3 regions of the Starkeya nomas genome follow, and region 2 is predicted to be linked to each of the others. Evidence: predicted binding sites of a transcription regulator. Region 2 holds the regulator's gene; each other region holds the start of a gene.
What was found. The regulator PhoB, encoded in region 2, activates phosphate uptake and scavenging genes when phosphate is short. The targets are predictions, from matches to a motif close to TGTCATNNANCTGTCAT.
Positions count from the first base shown of each region.

Region 1: a site for PhoB is predicted at 2,760-2,776, ahead of olsB (l-ornithine N(alpha)-acyltransferase). Genes of this name have one in related genera too.
Region 3: a site for PhoB is predicted at 4,034-4,050, ahead of STARVERO_RS11050 (PhnD/SsuA/transferrin family substrate-binding protein). Genes of this name have one in related genera too.

Region 1 is NZ_CACSAS010000001.1:4,055,854-4,062,203, reverse strand. Features, by position in the region: gene STARVERO_RS19215 (hypothetical protein) at 146-1,267, opposite strand; partial or broken gene STARVERO_RS19210 (YifB family Mg chelatase-like AAA ATPase) at 1,638-2,537, shown strand; gene olsB (l-ornithine N(alpha)-acyltransferase) at 2,835-3,893, shown strand; gene STARVERO_RS19200 (Hsp20 family protein) at 4,074-4,496, shown strand; gene STARVERO_RS19195 (BQ00720 family protein) at 4,543-4,827, shown strand; gene gshB (glutathione synthase) at 4,915-5,859, opposite strand; gene STARVERO_RS19185 (YraN family protein) at 5,994-6,350, opposite strand, start outside.
Region 2 is NZ_CACSAS010000001.1:3,697,596-3,703,945, reverse strand. Features, by position in the region: gene pstS (phosphate ABC transporter substrate-binding protein PstS) at 1-518, shown strand, start outside; gene pstC (phosphate ABC transporter permease subunit PstC) at 687-1,664, shown strand; gene pstA (phosphate ABC transporter permease PstA) at 1,682-2,515, shown strand; gene pstB (phosphate ABC transporter ATP-binding protein PstB) at 2,524-3,345, shown strand; gene phoU (phosphate signaling complex protein PhoU) at 3,371-4,084, shown strand; gene phoB (phosphate regulon transcriptional regulator PhoB) at 4,122-4,823, shown strand; gene STARVERO_RS17585 (bifunctional transcriptional activator/DNA repair enzyme AdaA) at 4,844-5,908, opposite strand; gene STARVERO_RS17580 (polyhydroxyalkanoate depolymerase) at 5,988-6,350, opposite strand, start outside.
Region 3 is NZ_CACSAS010000001.1:2,269,791-2,276,140, reverse strand. Features, by position in the region: gene rpoH (RNA polymerase sigma factor RpoH) at 1-60, opposite strand, end outside; gene STARVERO_RS11075 (RluA family pseudouridine synthase) at 217-1,275, opposite strand; gene STARVERO_RS11070 (hypothetical protein) at 1,274-1,615, shown strand; tRNA gene STARVERO_RS11065 (tRNA-Glu) at 1,739-1,813, shown strand; gene phnF (phosphonate metabolism transcriptional regulator PhnF) at 2,058-2,834, opposite strand; gene STARVERO_RS11055 (alpha-D-ribose 1-methylphosphonate 5-triphosphate diphosphatase) at 2,839-3,987, opposite strand; gene STARVERO_RS11050 (PhnD/SsuA/transferrin family substrate-binding protein) at 4,111-4,968, shown strand; partial or broken gene STARVERO_RS23695 (ATP-binding cassette domain-containing protein) at 4,988-5,449, shown strand; gene STARVERO_RS23690 (ATP-binding cassette domain-containing protein) at 5,556-5,912, shown strand; gene phnE (phosphonate ABC transporter, permease protein PhnE) at 5,905-6,350, shown strand, end outside.

The DNA of each region.
Region 1 (6,350 bases), 360 kb from region 2:
CCGTAATCGACGGACTCTACCCAAATCTGGAGGAAGTTCAGGGTCTCAGGTCAGGTGCCCTCTCGGGTGTACACGGCGGGCGTGGAGGTCAGGGCGCTCGTCTGACAGTTGAAACGCAATCGAGGAAACGGCGGGAGCCGCTCGGCTATGGTCCGCTGGTGCGGACTGGGGGCTCAGGCCACTCGTCATTGATCGTCATGAGGCCTTGATTGAACCGGAGGAGGCAGAACTGATCGGGGGTTTTGAAGCGTACATCGACTCGCCCGCCGCGCACCGCGTAGCCTGCCTGAACATTGAGCGGGCTATCCTCGTGAACACCATAGGCGTGGATGAGCGCGACATTCTCAGGCGTGAAGAATGCCCAGAATTCGCGTAAGCGGCTAATAAGCCTTGCATATCCCTCGTCAGCTGACTGAAGGATGACCACCGCCACCTTCAACTCACGCTCTTGATTGCTGAGGATAAAATCGACCGCCTCTTCCTCGGTGAATGAGAAGCCCACCGACTCTAGCTGTCGTCGGACGATTGCCAGTTCCTTCTCAGGCGCGAAATCTTTGATGAGTGCAATCTGCCCGGCCAGCAACCCGAGCGTGGTTTCCTGCGTCTCCACCCCGCTGCGACGACCAAATCCCGCAGGGCCAACATAGTCACTTTCGTCCTCGGAGTCGTCGCTACGGAGCACCCGGCTCACCACGAGATTCCCCCCGTAGTTAGTCTTCGCCGCACGCAGCTGACTATGGACCTTCGGGACTTCCCGACGAAACTGTCGGTAAACCTCGCCCGCTGCCTCGGCAACACCCTCCAATTGAGCAACAGCATTCAGCTTCGCGGCGATCAAGGGAAGATGATCGAGGAGGTAGCTCTCTCTCGCATCCCTATCCCTCTTTGCCTTGAATTCCTTTGCCGCCGCCGTGCCGGCATCGTGGCCCGCGCAGCAATTCCCAATTGCCGCACAGACCATCAGCCGGGGAAACCACGCGAGGTCGCCCTTGCGATATTTATCTCGCTGATAGCAGCGGGGGCAGAAGGCGAGCTTACCATCCGCCCGCTTTTTCCGTTCAATCACGAACTGTTTGAGAACGATGAACCGTTCATCACGGTCGATCTTCTCAAGGTACAATCCCGGGAAGGTTTCCGGCATTCCGGTTTCCCGAACATGGTTCAGGAAGTCGGTGCCAAACTGCTCTAGCGGTCGCTCTCGAAACGACCTGAAGGAGGGGACTTCTAACTGTACGCTCTTCGACGCCGATGAAGCCAGTTTGGCCATCTGATACCTCGTGAGAACAAACCCAGAAGACTCATTTTGTTCTTTTCAAAGGCTCCCATTCAGCAGGTGCCGGGGGCCGACTCACCGCCTCAACTAGAATATAGCCCAAAAACCGGAGCTATGACGCTGAGTCACTCTATATATAGGCATTTTGGCGTGTGGCAGGCCCAAATAGTAGTGGGGGTTGTGGGGATAGTGGCAAAAACTCCAAGAGACCCCGATAGAACGTATCAAGAATCCGGACGCTCATCCCCTGCAAGAGGCACACTTCGCGCTCATCAAGCTACCCCGCAGGTCATGTCGCGGACGCGCGCCGTCTCTGGCTTAGTGCCGGGGTCGGGGGGAGACATTTCCCGGGTATATAGACATCAACCTGCTGCTCTGCGGGCCTCCGGGCGCCGGCAAGTCGATGCTGGCGCAGCGCCTGCCGTCGCTGCTGCCGCCGCTCTCGCCGGCGGAGCTGCTGGACGTGTCGATGATCGCCTCGGTCGCCGGCACGCTGCAGGGCGGGGCGCTCACCAGCCGGCGGCCTTTCCGGGCTCCGCATCATTCCGCCAGCATGGCGGCGATGGTCGGCGGCGGCATGCGGGCCCGGCCCGGCGAGGTGTCGCTCGCCCATAACGGCGTGCTCTTCCTCGACGAGCTGCCAGAATTCCAGCCGGCGGTGCTGGATTCGCTCCGGCAGCCGCTGGAAACCGGCGAGGCGGTGATCGCCCGCGCCAATCACCGCATCGCCTATCCCGCCCGTTTCCAGCTCGTCGCGGCGATGAATCCCTGCCGCTGTGGCCGGGCCGGCGAGCCCGGCCACACCTGCCGGCGCGGGCCGCGCTGCGCCAGCGAGTACCAGGCCCGCCTCTCCGGGCCGTTCCTCGACCGAATCGACCTGCATCTCGACGTGCCGGCCGTCGCGGCGATCGACCTCGTGCGGCCGGGGCCTGCCGAGCCGAGCGCAAAGGTCGCCGCCCGCGTCGCCGAAGCGCGACGCCTGCAACGCGAACGCTATCTGGCGCTGGGCCGGGCGGACCTCTTCACCAATGCCGAGGCGAGCGGCCCGATCCTGGAAGCGATCGCCGCGCCGGACGAAGCCGGCACGGCGCTGCTCGCCGACGCCGCGCGGCTCATGCGGCTCTCCGCCCGCGGCTATCACCGGGTGCTGAGGGTGGCACGCACGTTGGCCGATCTCGCCGGCGCCGAATCGGTCGGCCGCACGCATCTCGCCGAGGCCCTGGCCTACCGCGCCGCCGCCGACCGGGCTGCCGCGGCCGCCTGACGGTGGATCCTTCTCGGGGGGTGCGCCACCGGGACAGCGGCGCGCTTTCCCACGGACATGGAATGGCCGAGACGGGCCTCGGAACGGGATCGACGGGGACGCCGCAAAGCCACCGCACGAGCCGACGTTTTCCCCGAAAGCACCCCTCGCTCTACGGCTGATGGGCGGCCGGTGCTCCCGCGTCGAGGCGCTGTTTTCCGGCAAGACCCGGCCCGGACGCACTGTCACATAGGCGTCCTACAGATGTGATTCCAATCCGAAGCCGCTATAGTGGATCAAAGGTTTGGGGGCCTTTCCATGACCGAGATGCTGGCCGACGCGAATGTCGAGGCACGCCCTGCCGGTGGCCATCCCGCCTTGCGCGCCCTGCTCAAGCCCCGTTTCCTCGCTCCCGCCCTGCTCAAATCGCTGACCCCGGGGTCTCGCGCCTCGGAGTCCGGGCCACTCCCCTTTCTGCCCACCGCATTTGCGCCCTCCCGCTTCATGCCGGCGCTGCGTTCCTATTCCGGCCTGCGCCACCGCGAGAGCCGGAGCGATCGGGGGCCGCAGACGCTCGGGCGGATCGGGCCGCTGGAGGTGCGCCTCGCGGTGACGGCGGCGGATGTGCGGCGCGCCCAGCGCCTGCGCTACGAGGTGTTCTACGAGGAAATGTCGGCCGCCCCGGCCGCCGCCATGCGCCTTGCCCGGCGCGACTTCGACGCCTTCGACGGCTTCTGCGACCATCTCCTCGTGCTCGACCACGATTCCTGCCGCATGGTGCGCGGCAAGCGCGTGCCGCGCGTCGTCGGCACCTATCGCCTGCTGCGGCAGGAGATCGCCGCCCGCCATGGCGGCTTCTACACGGCCGGCGAATTCGACATCGCGCCGCTGCTGGCACGCCACCCGCACCGGCGCTTCCTGGAGCTCGGCCGCTCCTGCGTCCTTTCCTCCTACCGCAACAAGCGCACGGTGGAGCTGCTCTGGCACGGCATCTGGGCCTATGTGCGCCGGCACGGCATCGACGTGATGTTCGGCTGCGCCAGCCTGGAAGGCACCGATCCCGATAGCCTCGCGCGCCCGCTCGCCTTCCTGCACCATTTCGCCCCCGTCGACCCGGAGTGGTCGGCCGACGCGCTGCCGCGGCACGCCGCGGCGATGGACCGGCTGCCGGTCGAGGGGCTGGACGCCAAGGCCGCGCTCAACGAGCTGCCGCCGTTGATCAAGGGCTATCTGCGGCTCGGCGCGCAGATCGGCCGCGGCGCGGTGATCGACCGCCAGTTCGGCACCACCGACGTGCTCATCGTGCTGCCGGTCGAGCGCATCAACCCGCGCTATCTCGACCATTTCGGGGTGAACGGCGAACGCCACGCCGCCTGAGCCCTTTCCCACCACGCTGCCCAGCCTTGCCGGCCGTTACGTCGCGCGCGCCTTTTTCAGTGGCCCTGCGCGGCGATGTCTTGCGTCGCCCCTGCCGCTTGCCCATATCCCAGCGGAACGGGATGCCTCTCTTGGGGTCCCACACACGCAAAGTCGCTTCTAGACGAGGACTTTGGGAGCATGTCGCGCATTCCCTCGCTGTCGAGCCCCTTCCTGCTCGGCTTTGACGAGGTCGAGCGAGCGCTCGACCGCGTCATGAAAGGTTCGGATGGCTATCCGCCCTACAATGTGGAGCGGGTGGTGCCCCCGGACCAGCCGGAAAGGCTCCGCATCACCCTGGCTGTCGCCGGTTTCACCCGCGAGCAGCTCGAGGTGACGGTGGAGGAAAAGGAGCTCGTCATCCGCGGCCGCCAGGCCGAGGAGCCGGAGCGGGTCTATCTTCACCGTGGCATCGCCGCACGCCAGTTCCAGCGCACCTTCGTGCTGGCCGATGGCATGCGGGTTCTGGGTGCCGATCTGAAGAACGGACTTCTCTCGGTCGACCTGGTCCGGCCGGAACCGGAACGCATCGTCCGGCGTATCGCTATTGCGACGGATGAATGAGGGAGCCCGAAGCCGGTCTCGACAGCTACGAAAGGAGTCGCGGACCATGACCAACGAATTTCACCTCGATCCCGGCGCGGCGGGTTCCGCCCTGGCCGGTGCGCTCTCGCCGGAAGCCTTCGCCAATCTGGGCGGCGGGCATATCGCCTATGTGCGCACCATCCGGTCCGAGGATGCTGCCGGGCTCTTCCCGCAGGCGCACCTCGCGCCGGGGCTGACGCTCTTCACTCTCCATGCCGCCGACGGCACGCCGATCATGCTTACCGACAGCCGCGAGGCGGCCCTGGCGAGCGCGGCGCAGAACGAGCTGGTGACGCTCAGCGTCCACTGAGCCGTGCGGCGAGCACGCCGACGAAAGTAACGGCACCGCTTCGGGGACGAGGCGGTGCCGTTTTCGTTTTGAAGCCGGAACGAGCCTTCAGCCGCGACGCTTCTTCTCGATCACATCCCAGATCAGCGCCGCGATGTCCGGGCCGCCGAGGCGGCGGATGGCGCGGATGCCGGTGGGCGAGGTGACGTTGATCTCGGTCAGGTTGCCGTCGATCACGTCGATGCCGGTGAAAAGCAGACCCTTTTCGCGCAGCGAGGGGCCGAGCCGTTCGCAGATCTCGCGCTCGCGCGCCGTCAGATCGGTCTCCTTCGCCGCGCCGCCGCGCACCATGTTGGAGCGCAGGTCGCCCTCGCTCGGCACCCGGTTGACCGCCCCGGCGAACTCGCCATCGACCAGGATGATGCGCTTGTCGCCGTGCTTCACCTCCGGCAGGAAGCGCTGCACCACCCAGGGCTCGCGGAAGGTGGTGGCGAAGAGGTCGTAGAGCGAACCGAAGTTCAGGTCCTCCCGCGTCAGCCGGAAAACCGCCGCGCCGCCATTGCCGTAGAGCGGCTTGACCACGATGTCGCCGAACTCGTCGCGGAACGCCTTGATCTCCTCGAGGTCACGGGTGATCAGCGTCGGCGGCATCAGGTCCGGGAACTCGGTGACGAAGATCTTTTCCGGCGCGTTGCGCACATGGGCGGGATCGTTCACCACCAGCGTCTTCGGGTGGATCCGTTCGAGCAGATGCGTGGCCGTCACATACTGCATGTCGAAAGGCGGATCCTGACGCATCAGGATGACGTCGAAGCTGTCGAGCCGCACGCGGCGAGGCTCGCCGAGCGTGAAATGGTCGCCCCGCACGTCGCGCACCTCCAGCGGCTGCACGGTGCCGAACAGCTCGCCGTCGCGCATGGCGAGGCGGTCGGTGGTGTAATAGGAGAGCGCGTGCCCGCGCGCCTGCGCTTCCAGCAGCAGCGCGAAGGTGGAATCGCCCGCAATGTTGATGCGGTCGATCGGGTCCATCTGGACGGCGACGTTGAGGCTCATGGGAAATTCCGTATCGGCGGGATGCCTGTCGGGGAATGCAAGCCGGCGACAGAGGCGCCGGAGGCGTTGCGCCTGATGTAGCGCCTTCGCGCACCGGACGCTACCGAGCGGTGTCGACGTGAGGCCGTTCCGGGCTATTCCGCCTCGAAGGCGCCGGGCAGGTGCACCGGCGCCGCATTGGGCGCGACCAGCACCACGTCGAGCCGCATGTCGAGCCCGGCGAATTCGGGATTGCGGGCGAGGAAGATCTCCGCCGCTCCGGCGATGCGCCGGCGCTGGCGCGGCAGGATCGATTCGGCGGCGGAATAGAGGCTGGTGCGCGCCTTCACCTCGATGAACACCAGCAATCCGTCGCGGCGCGCAATGAGGTCGATCTCGCCACGCGGGGTGCGCACGCGGCGCGCCAGAATGGTGAAGCCCTCGGCCTCGAACAGCGCCGCCGCCGCCGCTTCGGCATCGAGCCCGCGCGTGAAGGCCGCGCGGCGCTTCTC
Region 2 (6,350 bases):
AGGACTGGAAGTCCAATGTCGGCGCCGCCACCTCGGTGCAGTGGCCGACCGGCGCGGGCGCCAAGGGCAATGAAGGCATTGCCGGCACCGTGAAGAACACCAAGGGCGCCATCGGCTACGTCGAATTCATCTACGCCGCGGCCAACAAGCTCGCCACCACCGACCTCGTGAACAAGGCCGGCAAGGTCGTGAAGCCCGAGACCAAGGCTTTCGTCGAGGCCGCCGCCGCCGCCGACTGGAAGGGCGCGAAGAACTTCGCCGCCTCGATGATCAACACCCCCGGTGAAGGCGCCTGGCCGATCACCTCCGCGACCTACATCCTGCTGCCGAAGAACCCGACCAATGCCGCTCAGTCGGCCGAGGCCATCAAGTTCTTCGACTGGGCCTTCGGCGCGGAAGGCGACGCCATCGCCGAGAAGCTGCACTACATCGCGCTGCCGGACTCGGTCGTCGAGGAAGTCCGCAAGGCCTGGGCGAGCGAAGTGAAGGCCGACGGCAAGGCCGTCTGGACCAACTGATCGCCGACGGAAAAAGGGAGGGGCGGCTGCCGACACGGCCGCCCCTTCTCGTCCGAACGTCCGACGAGTAGTCTGGCGCCCGCGCCAGCGACGCCCGCGATCCCATATGTGCCCTGCCGCCCCGGCGGCCGCTTGCGCGGCCCGGGAGCTGCCTGAAGGACCCTTTAGATGGACGCCACTCTCAGCGGAACGCAGGCGGCACGGAGCCTCGCAACCGCTCACAAGCCGACCGGCCGCGTCAGCGATCCCATTTTCGTCGGGCTCCTGTGGGGCTGCGGCATCTTCGTGCTGCTGCTGCTCGGCCTGATCATCGCCATGCTCTTCGAGGGCGGCCTGCCGGCCCTGCGCGAGTTTGGCATCAGCTTCCTCTGGTCCACCGCCTGGAACCCGGTCACCGAGCGCTTTGGCGCCGGCGTCATGGTGTTCGGCACCCTGTTCAGCGCCATCATCGCCGTGATCGTGGCGCTGCCGCTGTCCTTCGGCATCGCCTTCTTCCTGACCGAGATCGCGCCCGGCCCCTTCCGCCGCCCGGTCGGCGTCGCGATCCAGCTCCTCGCCGCCGTTCCCTCCATCATCTACGGCATGTGGGGCTTCTTCATCGTCGTGCCGCTGATCGCCACCTATGTGCAGCCGCCGCTGATCGAATGGCTTGGGCCGATCCCGCTGATCGGCGCGCTGTTCCAGGGCCCGCCGCTGGGCGCCGGCATGCTCACCGCCGGCCTGATCCTCGCGCTGATGATCCTGCCCTTCATCACCGCGATGTTCGTCGAGGTGCTGGAATCGGTGCCGCCCATGCTGAAGGAATCCGCTTACGGCGTCGGCGCGACCACCTATGAGGTCTACCGCAACGTCTCGGTTCCCTACGGGCGTACCGCCATGGTCGGCGCCATCATGCTGGGCCTCGGCCGCGCGCTGGGCGAGACCATGGCCGTGACCTTCGTCATCGGCAACGCCACGCGCATGTCGGCCTCGCTCTTCGCGCCGGGCGCCACCATCGCCTCGACCATCGCCAACGAGTTCCCCGAGGCCTCGATCGGCTCGTTGAAGCTCCAGGCGCTGCTGCAGCTCGGCTTCATCCTGTTCGTGATTTCCTTCATCGTGCTGGCGCTGTCGCGTCTGCTCGTCCGGTCCCGGCTCAAGGGCTGAGCGGAGGTTTTTGAAAAATGGCATCGCTCGCCCGTCGCCGCGCCACCGACTACGCCGTCAAGGCCATCTCCACCGGCTTTGCCGCGCTCTCGCTGGTGTTTCTCGCCTGGATCCTCTGGACGCTGCTCTCGCGCGGCCTTCCCGCGCTCGGCCCGCACGTCTTCACCAAGATCACCGCGCCGCCCGGCGCGGGGGGCGGTCTTCTCAACGCCATCGTCGGCTCGCTGATCCAGATCGGCGTGGCGCTCGTCATCGGCACGCCCATCGGCCTGATGTGCGGCACCTTCCTCTCCGAGAACGGACGCGGCACGCATGTCGGCAATGCGGTGCGCTTCGTCAATGACGTGCTGCTTTCCGCGCCGTCCATCCTCATCGGCCTGTTCGTCTACCAGCTCCTCGTCGTCCCCTTCGGCGGCTTCTCGGGCTGGGCGGGTTCGATCGCGCTGGCCATCCTCGTCATCCCGGTGGTGGTGCGCACCACCGAGGACATGCTGAACCTCGTTCCGATCGGCCTGCGCGAGGCGGCCTTCGCGCTCGGCGCGCCGCAGTGGAAGGTCGTCACCTTCGTGACCTGGCGCGCGGCCCGCGCCGGCATCGTCACCGGCATCCTGCTGGCGCTCGCCCGCGCCGCCGGCGAGACGGCGCCGCTGCTCTTCACCTCGCTCGGCAACAATGGCTGGTCGATCAGCCTCAACGCGCCGATGGCGAGCCTGCCGATCGCCATCTACCAGTACGCCGCCAGCCCGTTCGAGGACTGGGTCGCTCTTGCCTGGGCGGGCGCCCTCATCATCACCGTCGGGGTTCTGACCCTGAACATCCTTTCCCGCCTCGTCCTGGCGAAGATGAAGTGAGACGGACCATGAACTTCGCACCTGAAACGTCGATCGACATCGCCTCCGCCGTGAACCGCGCCACCGCGCCGTCGGCGGAGCCCAAGCTCAAGGTCGAGAAGCTGAATTTCTACTACGGCGACAACCACGCGCTGAAGAACATCAACTTCGACATTCCCGAGAAGCGCGTCACCGCGATGATCGGTCCCTCGGGCTGCGGCAAATCCACACTGCTGCGCATCTTCAACCGCATGTACCAGCTCTATCCGGGGCAGCGCGCGGAAGGAAAGATCCTGCTCGACGGCGCCGATCTGCTCGGCAAGCAGCTGGATTCCACCGTGGTGCGCTCGCGCATCGGCATGGTGTTCCAGAAGCCGACGCCGTTCCCGATGTCGATCTACGACAACATCGCCTTCGGCGTGAAGCTGCACGAGAGCCTCGGCAAGGCGGCGATGGACGAGCGCGTCGAATGGTGCCTGCGCAAGGCGGCGATCTGGGAGGAGACCAAGGACCGTCTCCACACCTCGGCGCTCGGCATGTCCGGTGGCCAGCAGCAGCGCCTGTGCATCGCCCGCACCATCGCAGTGCGCCCGGAAGTGATCCTGCTCGACGAGCCGACCTCGGCGCTCGACCCGATCTCGACCTCGAAGATCGAGGACCTGATCGACGAGCTGAAGCAGGAATTCACCATCGTCATCGTGACGCACAACATGCAGCAGGCGGCGCGCTGCGCCGACATCACCTCGTTCTTCTATCTCGGCGAGCTGATCGAGGTCGGCCCGTCCAACGAGATCTTCACCAATCCGCGCGAGGCCCGGACCCGCGACTACATCACCGGCCGCTTCGGCTGAGCCGGCGACGAGAGAGGCTGATCCCATGACCGAACATATCGTCTCGTCGTTCGACACCGACCTCAAGGAAATCGGCCGCAGCGTGGTCGAGATGGGCGGACAGGCCGAGCGCCTGGTCGCCGATTCCGTGGAAGCGCTGGTCAAGCGTGACACCGAACTCGCCCAGAAGGTGATCGTGCTCGATGGCCCGGTCGACCTGTTGCAGCGGGAGATCGAGGAGAAGGCGGTTCTCACCATCGCCCGTCGCCAGCCGCTGGCCAGCGACCTGCGCGAGATCGTCGCCGCCATGCGCATCGCCAACGATCTGGAGCGGATCGGCGATCTCGCCAAGAACACCGCCAAGCGCGTCCTGGCGCTCACCGGCGAGTTCCATCCGCAGAAGCTGGTGCGCGGCGTCGAGCACATGTCCAACATTGTGCTCGAGCAGCTCAAGGTGGTGCTGGATTCCTATGCCAGCCGCGACGACGCGAAGGCGCTGGAAGTCTGGCAGCGCGACGGCGAGGTCGACATCCTCTACACCTCGCTGTTCCGCGAACTTCTCACCTACATGATGGAAGACCCGCGCAACATCTCGCTGTGCACGCACCTGCTGTTCTGCGCCAAGAACATCGAGCGGATCGGCGACCACGCGACCAACATCGCCGAGACCGTGCACTACCTCGCCACCGGTCAGCTCCTTACCGAGGAACGCCCGAAGCAGGACACCAGCAGCCTGACCAGCGTGGCGTTCCCGGCCTGAGGCCATCGGCGCCCTGCGAACGATCGGGAACGCGACCATGCCGACCAATATTCTGATCGTGGAGGATGAGGAGCCCCTCACCCTCCTCCTGCGCTACAACCTCGAATCCGAGGGCTACTCGGTGGAGAGCGTCGGCCGTGGCGACGAGGCGGAGACCCGGCTGCGCGAGAGTGTGCCGGATCTCCTGATCCTCGACTGGATGCTGCCGGGCCTCTCCGGCATCGAACTGTGCCGGCGCCTGCGCGCGCGCTCGGAGACCGAGCGCATGCCCATCCTCATGCTCACCGCCCGCGGCGAGGAGACCGAGCGCGTGCGCGGCCTCGCCACCGGCGCGGACGATTATGTGGTGAAGCCCTTCTCGGTGCCCGAGCTGGTGGCGCGCGTGCGCGCCCTGCTGCGGCGGGCCAAGCCCGAGCACATCTCGACGTTGCTGCGCGCCGGCGACATCGAGCTCGACCGCGAGACGAAACGTGTCCACAGGGCAGGACGCGAGCTGCATCTCGGTCCGACCGAGTTCCGTCTGCTGGAATTCCTCATGCAGTCGCCGGGACGGGTCTACTCGCGCGAGCAATTGCTCGACGGCGTCTGGGGGCAGGACGTCTATATCGACGAGCGCACGGTGGACGTGCATGTCGGGCGCCTGCGCAAGGCGCTGAACCGCCCGCGCCAGCCCGATCCGATCCGCACCGTGCGCGGCTCCGGCTATTCCTTCAACGAGATGTTCGCCCGCGCGCATTGAGGTGCGGGCCGCGCCCCTTCTCAGGCGGCGGATGTGCGCCGGAACTGCTGTTCGATCTCCAGCAGCCGCTGCTTGCGCCACAGCCCGCCGCCATAGCCGGTCAGCGAGCCGTCGGCCCCGATCACGCGGTGGCAGGGTATGATGAGCGCCAGCTGGTTTGCGCCATTGGCCCGCGCGACGGCGCGGATGGCCGCGGGCTGCCCGATCCGGCGCGCGATCTCGGAGTAGCTCACCGTCACGCCGGGAGGGATCCGTCGCAGCTCGGCCCAGACCGCCCTGGTGAAGGCGCTTCCGTCGAGCGCGAGAGCGGTACGGAACTCGGCGGAGGTTCCGGCGAAGAAGGCATCCAGCTCGGCGCGGATCTGCTCCGTCGGCGCATAGGTTCCTATGCCGAGGTCGCCCTTGGCGCGCTGGCGCAGCCGGCCAATCTCGGTGGAGAGTGCCTTGCGCTCGACGAACTCCAGAAGATGCAGATGCGAGGCGCTGGAGATCGCGATCATGTCGCCGAGCGGCGTGCGGATCCAGTCGGTCAGCAGCGTTCCGTGGCCGGAAATCTCGGCCGGCGCGCACTCCACCAGCCGGGCGAAGGCGGCGCGGAAGGCGCTGGGGGATTCAAAGCCGGCCTGCTGCTGGGCCTCGATCACCCTGCCGCCCTCTGCCAGGGTCTCGAATCCCTCGCGCAGGCGCCGGTGTCGCGCCATTTCAAGGAAGGTCATGCCGAACTGCCGTTTGAAGGCACGGCGGACCGTCGACAGATCGAAGCCCATCCGCTCCAGATGCTCCTCGCTCCAGCGTCGCTCCGGCCGCGCGTCGAGGGCATCGAGCAGGGTGCCGATCATCGGATCGGCGGAGGCGGCGGGCTGCAGCGGATGGCAGCGCTTGCAGGGGCGGAAGCCGGCCTCGATGCACTCGCCGATCGTCGAGACGAAGGTGCAGTTCTCGGGGCGCGGCTTGCGCGCCGGACAGGTCATCCGGCAGAAAATGCCGGTGGTGGCCACGCACACATAGGCCCGCCCGTCATACCCTTCGTCACGGTCGAGAAGGGCGCGGTAGAGCGTGGCAGGATCGGGCAGGTCGAACAGCATGGCCCAGACCTAGCACGGCCATCAGATCACGCCGCCGCAAATCGGGCGTCTATTCTCGCCGTGCGTCCCGACGGCTGTCTCAACCCTGCCGATTGTGGCCTCTCCTCGGCCAGTTGTGCGTGAGCACGAAGTCGGCGATGCGCGGGGCGATCTCGGCGCGGAACCGCGAGCCGTTGAACACGCCGTAATGGCCGACGGTGGGCTGGAGGTAGTGCACCCTCATGTCGTCGGGCAGGTTCGTGCAGAGTCGCTGGGCGGCCTGCGTCTGCCCGACGCCGGAAATGTCGTCGTTCTCGCCCTCGACGGTGAGCAGCGCCACGTTGCGGATCTTCGAGAGATCGACCCTCTCGCCGCGATGGGTCAGCGTGCCGCGCGGCAGGGCATGGTCGATGAACACCGACTGCAACGTCTGAAGGTAGTACTCCGCCGGCAAATCCATGAC
Region 3 (6,350 bases), 1.4 Mb from region 2:
CGCGAGATAGCGGCTCAGGCCGCCCTCCGCGGAAGGTAGGCTCATAGCGGAACGGGCCATGAATGCACCCTCCTGTCTTTCTCGGTCCCCATGATTGGGCGACCGGTTTACGGCCGCTTTCAGCCGGCCGTAATTCTATAATAACAGGAACATCGTCTTTTTGCGAAAGCGCAAGGCGATGAGGGGTCACGATGCGTTGAGCGGGCGTGTCCGCGCTCAACTTCCCCCATCGAGCGGCGCGTCGAGAGCCGCCTGGAGGCGCGCGAGATCGTCGGGAAGCGCGCTTTCGAACAGCATGAAGTCGCCGGTGGCCGGATGCTCGAAACCTAGCCGGAAGGCGTGCAGCGCCTGCCGCCCCAGCGCGTCCAGCCGGTCGCTGGCCTCCGGGCCGAGACGGTTCGCCCGGGTGCGCTGGCCTCCGCCATAGACCGCGTCGCCCAGCAGCGGATGGCCGATATGGGCCATGTGGACGCGGATCTGGTGCGTGCGGCCGGTTTCCAGCCGGCACTCGACGAGCGAGGCGACCGGGCGGCCCTGCGTGTCCGGGTAGCTTTCCAGGCGCTGCCAGTGGGTGATGGCGAAACGGCCGTTCGTGCGCACCGCGATGCGCTCGCGTGAGACCGGATGGCGCGCGAGCGGCGCGTCCACCGTACCGCTCGGCAATTCCGGCACGCCCCAGACGAAGGCGAGATAGGCGCGCTCCAATGGGCCGCTGCGGCCGTGATCGGCGAACTGCGCCGCGAGAACTTTGTGGGCGCGGTCGTTCTTGGCGACCACCATGAGGCCGGACGTGTCCTTGTCGAGCCGGTGGACGATGCCGGGCCGCCGCACCCCGCCGATGCCGGAAAGGCTTGTCCCGCAATGGAACAGCAGTGCGTTGACCAGCGTGCCGTCGGGATTGCCGGGCGCGGGATGGACGACGAGGCCGGCGGGCTTGTCGATGACGATGAGGTCGTCGTCCTCGTGGACGATGACGAGCGGGATATCCTGCGGCACCGGCTCGGCGGGCTCGGAGGCGGGCACCTCCACGGTGAAGCCCTCGCCGGGGCTCACCTTGGCCGAGCCGCCGGTGACGGGGCGGCCGTCGCGCAGCACCTTGCCGTCGGCGATCAGCGCCTGCAGCCGGGTGCGGCTGAGCTCGGGCAGATGGCGTGCCAGCACGCGATCGAGCCGAAGCCCTTCATCCTCCGGCCCGGCAATGATATCGACGCGCGTCGCGGCCGCCTCGGGCGCGATCTCGTCCATATCCTCATTCAGTTCGTCCGGTGCCGGCATGACCTCTCCTGATACAGACGACGAAAAGCTCGATCCGGCCGCCGAGCGCGTGCTGCGCAAGCTGCGCGGCTTCGCCGCCTTTTCCGGCCTGCTGATGGCTTTCGGCTTCCTCGCCCTGTTCGGTGCCATCGGATACAGGGTCGTGACGGGTTGGAAAAGCGCGCCGGTGGAGATCGCCGGCACGATTCAGCTTCCCAGGGGGGCGAATGTCCGCTCGGCGGTCGTTTCCGGCGACATGATCGCGGTGACTCTGGAGCGGGACGGTCTGGTCGAGACGCGCTTCTTCGACCTTGCCTCGCGCGCCCCCCGCGGCGTTCTGGGTTTCGCCAGCGAGCCGTAAGGCGGCGGTATGCCGGCCATCCCGCGGGGGCGGACAGCGCCGCTGGTGAAAATCCACCGGGATGAGCGTGCGCCGCCCTTGATCCCGCTGCCGAATGGCTCTAAGAGACCGGCCTGCCTAGATGCGCCCATCGTCTAGCGGTCAGGACGTCGCCCTCTCACGGCGAAAACCGGGGTTCGATTCCCCGTGGGCGCGCCACCCATCTGAGAAAAGCGTTTCTATTGCTTGTTTTCATGGGTGGTTTGCCATTCGGTTTCGGCATGGTTTGCCACTAATCCGTTCCTGACTTGTTTCCTTCCCCGTGGGCGCGCCATTCCGTGCGTGGTGCCGGGATGAATGCCGTGGCCGGCGGGTAGATCCCCTTCTCAGCATCGTCTTTCGTGAGCCGCGATCCGTTCGGCGCGTTGCCGGCATCCGCGACAGGTTTCGGGTGTGGTCGACCTCAGAAGATGAAGTCGACGGAGGTCAGCAGCCAGCAGCCTCGTGCCCACTCGATTCGGTTGCCCGAGGCATCCGCGTTGATCGAGCTGGTGCGGAAGACCGGCGTGCCGGGGGTGAGCTGAAGCAGCTGCGCTTCCTCGGCGGTCGCGAAGCCTCCGCTGATGCGGGTCTCGACGCGTCGGTACTTCTGGATTCCGTGCGCCACGAAGACGTCGGTCACCGATTGACGCCGCGAATACACCACCTCGAAGTCCGGCAGCAGATCCGCCGGAAAGACCTTGGTGCTGATGTAGATCGGCTGGCCGTCGGCGCTGCGCACGCGCCGCAGCCGGATTGCCGGCGCGCCGGCCTGGAGCCGCAGCTCGGCGGCCATTTCCGGATCCGCCGGCTCCCGCTCCAGAAAGAGCGTCTGGGTGCCGACCGCCTTGCCGTCGGCGCGCAGGCTTTCGGCGAAGCGGCTGCCGTCGCGCACGACCAGTGCCGACGGCAGGCTGCGCACGAAGACGCCGACCCCCTTGCGCGAGGTGAGATGGCCCTCCTGCTGGAGCTGCTGAAGGGCGCGGCGCAGCGTGATGCGGGTCACGCCGAGCTTCTCGGCGAGGTGGATTTCACCGGGAAGCTGGCTGCCGGCCCGCAGGCAGCCGCTGTCGATCAAGGCCAGGATGTAGTCGTAGATCTGTTGCCAGATCGGCGTGTCGCTCCGTGGACGGAAGACGAGGCCGTCGAAGCCGGATACGTCGCCCGACCGGGCGGGCTGGGACCGAAGGCTCGTATTCACGCTGTCACTCCGCCGCGCTCGCGAGGGTGGGTACCGGGAGGCGATCGATCGCCCGGCTAGCATAGACGATTTTGCCGGCGACCATCGTCGCCACCACCTGCGGGTGCGCCATGTCGCCGGCGTCGACCAGGATGAGGTCGGCGCGGTGACCTTCGCCGAGGCTGCCGCGATCCCGCAGCCGCGCCACCCGGGAAGGGTTGCCGGAGACGAGCGGCCAGATGGCGGCCAGCCGGTCCGGCGCGCCGTCGGCCAGCTTGAAGGCGGCATGCAGCGGGGAGGGGTAGTGATAGTCGCTGGTGAGGACGGTGCAGAGGTCCCGGCGGATCGCGTCGGTCGCGTCGAGGGCGCCGTTGTGGCTGCCGCCGCGCACGACATTGGGAGCGCCCAGGATGACGTCCTCGCCCGCCGCGCGGGCAGCTTCGGCGGTTTGCAGCGTCAAGGGAAACTCGGACGACACCGCGCCCAGCGCGCGGAAGCGCAGGCGCTCCTCGGGGGAAGCCTCGTCATGGGCGAGCAGGACGTTGCCGTGCGCGCGCGCGGCGGCGGTCATGGCCTCGATCGCCATGGGAACCTCGTCCCGGCGGCTCCACACATGGTCGAGCAGGGCCATGTATCCCTCGCGGCTGAGGCTCGAGCGTTCGGCCATCTGGCCGATCTTGCGGGCGATGCTGCCCTTCAGCACCGATCCGGTCGTGTGGTCGTTGAGGGCGAGGATGGGGGAGGGAGACAGCTCCAGCCACCGGATCACCTGCGCGGCCTCGTCCAGCGCGAAGGTCTCCCAGCGCAGATGCAGGCGCGTGTCGCAGCTCAGCGATCCCCGCAGGTCGATGAGCATGCTCACGAAAGCCCGCGCGGCGTCGAGGGAACGAAGGCCCGGCTCCCAGGAGATGGTGACGCCGTGGAACGCCGTGGTGATCCCGTTGGCGACGAGCTGGCGGTCGGTGTCGCGCAACGCCAGCTTCGTGTCGAAGCGCACGCCGGGACGCGGCATGATGTGACGCTCGAAGGCGTCCCCATGAAGGTCGACGATGCCGGGCAGGATCAGCAGCCCCGAGGCGTCGAGGGCCGGCGCTCCGGCGCCGCCGTCCGGCGCGAGGGTCGCGCCGGCGATCGCGAGCGGGGCGTCGCTCCAGCGACCGTCGATCAGTGCCAATCCGTTCTCAATCCGCCAAGCCATTGCCGTTCACCTGCTGACCCACCGTCACGAACCCGTCATCTGCTGTATATACAGATAATCAAACAACGATATTCCTGTCTATACAGCAAGAGGCAGAAAATGTTTCGCACGCTCGTTCCCGCCCTCGCCATCACGCTGGCGACGGCATTCTCGGCGATGGCCGAACCGGTCCGTTTCGCGGTGACGGACATCGAGGGGCTCGAGGCGCTCCAGCAGGAGTTCGGCGGCTTCCAGAAGGCGCTGGAGGAGAAGACCGGCCTCGATATCGAGCTGATCCCGGTCAGCTCCCGCACGGCGGCGGTGGAGGCGATGAATGCCGGCCACGTCGAGCTCGTCCTCACCGGCCCGGCGGAATACGTCGTCATGAAGCAGCTCAGCGATCCGCGGATCGTGGTGGCGTGGCAGCGTCCCGACTATTTCGCTCAGGTCGCCGTGCTGGCGAACGGTCCCATCCGCACCTTGAACGACCTCAAGGGCAAGAAGATCGCCTTCGGGGCGGTCGGCTCGACCTCGCAGCATCTCGGTCCGGCCCAGGCGCTGGCGGATCAGGAGCTGATCTACGGCAAGGACTATGAGGGTGTGATCATCGCCCGCAACGTCGCGGCGGAAGCCCTCATCCGTGGCGACATCGCCGCCATCGGCCTGAACTTCGGCCACCTCAATTCGATCCGCAAGGCTTTCCCGGACGCCGCCTTCGCGGTGGTGGCCCGCGGCCGCGATCTGCCGAACGACATCCTCGTGGCGCGCAAGGACGTTCCTGAAGAGGTGTTCGTGAAGGTCCGCGAGGCGTTCCTCAAGCATGGCAACGAGCTGATGGGCGCGGTGCTGATGGGCGAGGACAATCAGAAGTTCAAGGGCGGTGTCTTCATCACCGACGTGAAGGACAGCGACTACGACTACGTGCGCTCGATGTACCGCACGATCGGCATCGAGAGCTTCGGCTCCTTCGTCGAGTGATCTTCCCGCCGGACGCCGGATGGGCCGCGCGCCCCTCCGGCGTTCCGGTCGCGCATGGCCGTTTCCCGGCAGTTCACCAGATCGTCGACCGATGGAGGCCGCCATGGAGCATGTTCCGGTGCAGAAGACCGACGGGCCTCGTCCGGGTGGTCCTCTGATCGCGCCGCTGGCAAGGGCGCCGGCACCGTCTTCCGGTCCCCCGATCATCCGCACGCACGGTCTCGCCAAGACCTATCCCAACGGACAGGCGGTGTTTGCCGGCATCGAGCTCGATATCCGCGCAAACCAGCGCGTCGCGCTCATCGGTTCCAACGGGGCGGGCAAGTCCACTCTGCTGAAGTGCCTTATCGGCCTTCTTCCCTCCACCGGCGGCGAGATCGCGACGCTGGGCGAGCGCTTCACCGCCGTGCCCGGCCCCGCGCAGATGAAGCGCCTGCGCCGGCAGATCGGCTTCGTGTTCCAGAACCACGGGCTCGTCGGGCGCCAGTCCGTGCTGACCAATGTGGTGCAGGGCAAGCTCGGCCTGCCGGGCAGCTGGCGCGCCTGGCATCAGGGGCATCGCCCCGCGTGCATGGCGCGAGGAGGCGATGCAGGTGCTCGCCGAGGTGCGTCTCGCCGACAAGGCGGGCGCCCGGGCCGATCAGCTGTCCGGCGGTCAGGCCCAGCGCGTCGCCATTGCCCGCGCCCTGATACGCCGTCCGAGGCTCCTGATCGCCGACGAGCCGGCGGCGAGCCTCGATCCGGCGGTCGGGCGCGACATCATGCGCATCTTCTCCGATCTCGCCGGCGAGCACGGCATCACCCTCGTCTACACGACACACGACATGCAGCACGCGCTCGACTATTCCGACCGCATCGTGGCGCTGAAGGGCGGCAAGGTGCATTTCGACCGGCCCACCGCGCGGGTCTCCCACCGCGAGATGGATGGCGTGTTCCATGGCTAGCACGACCTCGACGGCGTCTCTCCCCTCGCGCCTGCCCTCGATCTCGCCGCTGTCCTTCACGCTGATCGTCGCCGTCGGCGCCCTGTTCCTCGCCTCGATGGGGCAGGTGGCGCCGTCGCCTGAAAAGCTGGCGGCCGGCGCGCCGCGCATGGCCGAGCTGGTCGGGCGCATGCTGCCGCCCAATTCCGATCCGGCGTTCCTCCAGCGCATGGGCTGGCGCATCCTGGAGACGCTGCAGATCGCGCTCGTCGGCACGGTGTTCGGCGTCATCGCCAGCCTGCCGATGGGCTGGCTGGCGGCGCGCGGCATCTCGCCCCTCGGCGCGCTGCGTCATCTCCCGCGCGCGCTGATCTCGCTGTTCCGCACCGTGCCGGACCTCGTCTGGGCGCTGCTGTTCGTATCGACGCTGGGCCTCGGGGCGGTCGCCGGCACCATGAC